Regions from separate parts of the Desulfosporosinus meridiei DSM 13257 genome, predicted to be linked through region 1. Evidence: riboswitches for the same ligand, from Rfam matches in the RefSeq annotation. Region 1 holds a riboswitch; the other holds the start of a gene.
What was found. A riboswitch is a leader RNA that binds a small molecule or an ion and turns the genes downstream of it on or off. The one in region 1 is predicted to bind glycine.
Positions count from the first base shown of each region.

Region 1 (3,185 bases):
ACATCCGGGAGCTCGACAAACACTACGTCTCCAAGGCTTTTTTGGGCGTGGTCTGTTATACCAAAAGTTATAATGTTTCCTTCAACCTTTGCGTATTCATGCTCTTTGTTATACTTTACATCAACTGGATTCATTTAAATCATCCTCCTCAAATTTTAATTATTTTGTCCAAAGGGGATTAGCAACATCCATTAGTAATACTAAATGTGTATGGCTAGATGAATTTTATTTAAGCAATTAGCACGAGTAAAACTACTAGATTATTTTTAGCTATGCGATACTGGATAATACTTTATCAGATACTACACCAGATTACTTGGGTTTTGATTGATCCTCACGTTTATAAAACAAGGAGGGAACAATTCTTGCTTTAACTGCTTTTCCACGGATCATTACATCAAGAATCTGACCCTGAATCGCTAAATCGGCCTTGACTAATCCTAAAGCAATGTTTTTGTTTAGAGTTGGTGAAAATGAGCCAGATGTAACAAATCCAATCTCTTGCCCATCTTTTTGTAAGGGATAGTGGGAACGGGCTATTCCACGTTCAATCATTTCTAATCCTACTAACTTTCGCGGTACACCTTGTTCTTTTTGAGCGAGAATTACCTCCTTGCCAATAAAATTCACCTTATCTAGCTTAACAAAAATTCCAAGCCCAGCTTCAAGAGGAGAAATCTCCGCTCCTAATTCATTCCCATATAACGGAAGACGAGCTTCAAAGCGCAATGTGTCACGTGCACCCAGCCCAATCGGCTGTACACCCTCTAGAGCACCAACTTCCAATATTTTTCTCCACAGTTGCCGACTATGTTCAGGAGTAACATAAATCTCAAATCCGTCTTCTCCTGTATAGCCCGTCCGGGAAACCAGACAACTAATCCCGTCAATATTCCCGTGAGTGAAACTATAGTATTTAATCTGTGAAAGATTAAGTTCTGTAATACGCTGTAAGACAGTTTCCGCTAGAGGACCTTGTAAGGCAAGCTGAGCATATTGGTCAGAGACATTCCCTAAGTTCACATTAAAACTGTCTGCTTGTTTTAATATCCAAGCATAGTCCTTATCGGTATTGGAGGCATTTACAACAATCAGAAAATGTTGAGAATTATATCGATAAACCAACAAGTCATCCACAATTCCACCGCTTGGATAGCACATAGGAGAGTATAGAATTCTGCCATCTTCCAGCTTACTGACATCATTCGTGATCAGCATTTGAATAAACTCTAAAGCATCTTGACCACGAACCTCTATCTCACCCATATGAGACACATCGAAAAGGCCGGCCTTAGTCCGAACGGCATGATGTTCATCTATAACACCAACATATTGAACAGGCATTTCCCATCCGCCAAAATCAATAAGTTTTGCCTTATGAGCCAAATGCTCTTCGTAAAGTGGAGTGCGTTTTAATTCATTCATAAGAAACCTCCTTATTTTAGACTAGAAACTAGTTTTTCATAGTAGACATTTCGCGCATCAGATTTCTTCAATAGTGTTCCATATAGCAGGACATCACACCCAGAAAAAACCTTCCAAAACACCCTTGTAATTTCTGTAAATTAAAAGGACAGAGAAAATGCGTAGTCGCATTTTCTCTGTCCTTTAACCTGAGAGATTCGCCGTATCTCGGCTTCCCCTTTGGTGTTCTTTTACAAGAAACTCTCCAGAGTCCCGTCTTCTAGCAGTACTTTTGCCTGAGAGCTTCCCTCCTTGAAAAGCGTATTTCAAGGAATTTCTCCTTCGGCGTCTGTATTTCAGATCTCTCCTGCCAGCTTCATCCGGTATAAACTATTTACTTACTTATATAATATGCTTTTTCAGTCAATAAGTCTACTGGAATTTTCTGAAATCACGTTCCTACATCGAGGGCAAATCGTCGGAAACTCTTCATTCTTGCCAACTTCCTCATGGAACATCCAACAGCGCTCGCATTTTCTTCCTCCGGCTGGTTGAACATGAATTCCTAATCCCTTATTAACTTCCGCTGCCTGTACCCCTTCAGGTCTTTCTTCATCAGGTAGATGCATAACCAACTGGGAAACAATAAAGATTTCTGCCAAATTCGGAACTTGTTTAAGAGATTTGTACTGTTCTTCTGTCGGATACAAATCAACTTGTGCAGTTAAAGGATGACTAATAAGTTTGTCCTGTCGCGCAATTTCCAATATTTTTGAGACATCTGTGCGTAAAGCAAGAATCTGATCCCATCGGTTAGCCAGTTCTTCGTCCATCCACTCAGAATTCACTTTAGGCATTTCTGCTATTTGAACATTTGCCGCACTCTTTTCTCCAGGGATATACGGCCAGATTTCTTCAGTCATGAAGGACAAGATTGGAGTTAAAAGACGTACCAGCGCATCAAGAACTTCATACAAAACTGTCTGAGCCGAGCGCCGAAGAAGAGATGTTTTCCCTTCTACATAAAGCCGGTCTTTGACAATATCCAGATAAACGGCACTTAATTCTATGGTACAGAAGTTATGAATGGTATGGTAAGTCCAGTGGAATTCATAGGATTCATATCCCAGAAGTACTCGTTCAACTACTTTGGAAAGCTTAAGCAGAGCCCAACGGTCAATTTCTTGAAGGTCTTTATAAGCAACTTTATCCTTAGCTGGATCAAAATCATTGAGATTGCTAAGCAAGAAACGCAAAGTATTGCGAATTTTACGGTAGGCTTCAGACATTTGTTTCATAATTCGCGGAGAAGCGGCAACATCATTTTTATAGTCTACAGAACTCACCCAAAGCCTTAAAATATCCGCCCCTAATTCCTGAACAACTTTAAGAGGGTCAACCCCATTGCCCAAGGATTTTGACATCTTGCGCCCCTGCTCATCCACAACAAAACCATGGGTTAATACATTGCGGTAAGGAGCCTGACCAAAAGCAGCCACAGAAGTGGACAGCGAGGAATTAAACCAGCCACGGTGTTGATCCGAACCTTCCAAGTAGAGATCCGCTGGCCAAGACAGTTCTGGTCGCTGCTTCAGGACACCGGCATGGCTAGTTCCAGAATCAAACCATACATCCATGATATCTGTCTCTTTACTGAAGTTTGTCCCTCCGCACTCACAAGCAGTTCCCGCCGGCAACAATTCCAAGGCAGAATGAGCAAACCAAGCATCAGAACCTTCCTGCCGGAAGAATTCTTGAACCCTGGCAATAGTTTGATCGTT
Region 1 is NC_018515.1:3,983,187-3,986,371, forward strand. Features, by position in the region: gene gcvH (glycine cleavage system protein GcvH) at 1-134, opposite strand, end outside; gene gcvT (glycine cleavage system aminomethyltransferase GcvT) at 313-1,425, opposite strand; glycine riboswitch at 1,600-1,675, opposite strand; glycine riboswitch at 1,679-1,784, opposite strand; gene ileS (isoleucine--tRNA ligase) at 1,824-3,185, opposite strand, start outside.

Region 2 (3,185 bases), 150 kb from region 1:
AAACCTCGTCTAAATTATCCTCCCACAGATACTTTTTTGTTTCTGAGACGATAACTCCACTTAAGAGCAACAGGGAAACGAGGTTTGGTATAGCCATTAATGCGTTCATAGCATCTGCCATATCCCAGACCAGTTGAAGAGTCATTATGGACCCCAGGAATACAGCAAGTACCCAGACCCCGCGGTATGGCATAATTGCAGCTTTTCCGAACAAGTATTCAATCGCTCTTTCTCCATAATATGACCACCCGAGAATGGTTGAAAACACGAAAGTTAAAAGTCCAACTGTTAAGACAATGGGGCCAACTACGGGTATTTGAGCAAAGGCAATTTTCGTTAGCGCGGCACCTTTTAATCCTTCTGTAGCAGCAGGATTGCTCATAATGCTGCTCACTACAACGATACCAGTCATTGCACAGACCACAACAGTATCCCAGAAGGTTCCGGTTGCTGAGACCAAAGCTTGGCGAACTGGATTTCTAGTTTGAGCCGCTGCTGCCACAATGGGGGCAGACCCTAATCCTGACTCATTGGAGAACAGCCCTCGGGCAATACCGTAGCGTGCTGCCATCATAATCGACGCTCCAATAAAGCCACCGCCCGCTGCTTGAGGAGTGAAGGCGGATTTAAAAATCAGGCTGATTGCTGGTATTACGAATGAAGAATTTAGAACTAAAATAATAATACAACCAATTACATAGAATATTGCCATGAATGGCACGAGCATTTCACACACTCGGGCAATGGACTTAACCCCCCCAATAATAACAAAGCCGGTGAGAGCAGCCATTACACCACCAGTGATATATGGCGAAATATTAAAGCTCTCATTAACCATAGCGGCAATGGAATTAGCTTGGACCGTATTTCCAATTCCAAAAGCCGCGATGGCTGTAAAAATACAAAATAAGACCGCCAGCCACTTTTGACCCAAACCATTTTCCAAAGCATACATAGGTCCACCAAGCATTGTCCCATCTGAGGTCTTAACTCTATACTTTACCGATAACAGAGCCTCAGAGTACTTAGTAGCAATACCAAAGACTCCCGTTAGCCAGCACCATAGAACAGCGCCTGGGCCTCCCAGAGCTACGGCAGTAGAAACCCCTACGATATTACCCGTACCTATTGTTGCTGCTAATGCTGTGGTGAGTGCCCCGAACTGGCTTACATCTCCCTCAGAAGACGTATCTTTCGTTAAGGAAAGCTTAATGGCTTTAATAATGTGTTTTTGGATGAAGCGAGTACGAAAGGTTAGAAATAAGTGCGTACCGAAAAGTAAGATGAGCATTGGGGGACCCCAGAGGTAATCGTTTAGCCAGATGATAGCGTTGTGAAATGATTCCATGTCGTTTTTCCTCCTCCGTTAATATAATACCTTTGTGGATTGCTGCTAATGCGCTCCATCTATATATAAAAAGAGCCAAATCTTGCGATTTGACTCTGGATTTAAGTAGTAAATAGTACAAGTTTATGGAGAGATCACAAATGTGTCTGACCATTAAACTTCAATACTCTGTCCTTTTGCCTGAGAGATTAGCAAAGCATTTTGCGTTGCCCCTTCGGCGCCCATTAATGGATCTCTCCAGAGTCCTGTCAATTTGCGGTCCTGCTTAAATTTAAGCTCCTGAAAGTACAACCTCTTCGGCAGGCAAATTTGCCTATCTCCCGTAAATATCATCCAGTAATTATTTAGTTAAGTTTTTAGTGAGCTAACTTATATTATAATTTTAATTTAGAAATTATTCAATGATTTGCCAAAAAATTTATAAGGATTTAGCAAGTCAATCTACCCTGACTATAACGCATCTTAAATAGGGCAGATTAACTTAATTTAAAAGTTTTTCTAACTTCTATGCTTCACACACGGGATGCTCCCGTAAGCTTTAGTTATATTGTAGAGCTTTTTCAATTCTTGTTTTTACCTGTTGTGAGAGATCCTCAACCCGCACGAGGTGAGTATCACCAGATTTTCGTTCTTTGAGTTCAACTTGACCATTGGCCAAGGTTTTACTTCCTAAAGTTACCCTTATTGGATAACCTACTAAATCTGCATCCTTAAATTTCACGCCGGCACGTTCATCTCGATCATCCAGAATGACTTCGACTCTTAAATCTTTTAACTCTTGATAAAGTTTCTCAGCAGTTTCAACAACCAAGGAATCCTTATTACTGGTTGGTATAATTATACAATGGTATGGAGCAATTGGCATTGGCCAAATAATTCCGTTTTCGTCGTGGTTTTGTTCAATGGCTGCGGCAATTGTTCTGCTTACCCCAACGCCGTAACAACCCATCACACAGCTTTTTTCGACTCCGTTCTCATCTAAAAAGTTCGCACCAAGTGCTTTGCTGTATTTGGTTCCAAGCTTGAATACTTGACCAACTTCAATTCCTCTGGCCTCTTTAAGTGGAGCTCCACATTTAAGACAGGCTTCACCCTGTTCCACCATTCTTAAATCAAGAACCTCGTCTATACGGATATCTTTGCCGGGTACAACATCTACATAGTGATGATCCGGTTTATTCGCTCCACAGACCCCTTTCTTCATCAGGGGAACTTCTTGATCAGCAACTACCAAAAGTCCATCAGGTGCTCCGACTGGCCCTACAGACCCAGGTTCACACCCCAAAGTCTGCTGAACTAACTCAGATGAGGCAAGTTGAAGGGACACAAATCCACCTAAAGCGTTATTCAGTTTTATTTCATTGAGCGTGCGATCCCCACGTATTAACACCAAAAAGATTCTATCATCCCCTTGGTAGAGCAACGACTTTATGGTGGAACTCTTCGGTACTGCCAAAAACTCACTGAGGTCTTCAATGGTCTTTACTCCCGGTGTAGACACTAACTTACTCTTTCCTTCCGGAAATGCATCGTCAATTACCTGAGGGCGACACTCAGATTTCTCCATATTAGCTGCATAATCACACCCTGAACAATGAACGACGGCATTCTCTCCGGAATCAGCAAGAACCATAAATTCATGGGTTCCCCCTGTACCTCCAATGGCACCAGCATCTGCTTCAACAGGACGGAAAGTTAAACCACAGCGGGAAAAAATTCTACAATAAGCGTCATACATTTTTTTATAACTTTCATGGAGTCCAGCCTCGTCACGGTCAAAGGAATAGAGGTCTTTCATAACAAATTCACGGCCACGCATTAATCCAAAGCGAGGACG
Region 2 is NC_018515.1:3,832,943-3,836,127, forward strand. Features, by position in the region: gene DESMER_RS17665 (alanine/glycine:cation symporter family protein) at 1-1,348, opposite strand, end outside; glycine riboswitch at 1,507-1,599, opposite strand; gene DESMER_RS17670 (proline--tRNA ligase) at 1,887-3,185, opposite strand, start outside.
Region 2: it holds a riboswitch for glycine, as region 1 does, so the genes downstream of both, DESMER_RS17665 (alanine/glycine:cation symporter family protein) here and gcvT (glycine cleavage system aminomethyltransferase GcvT) in region 1, are expected to answer to the same signal.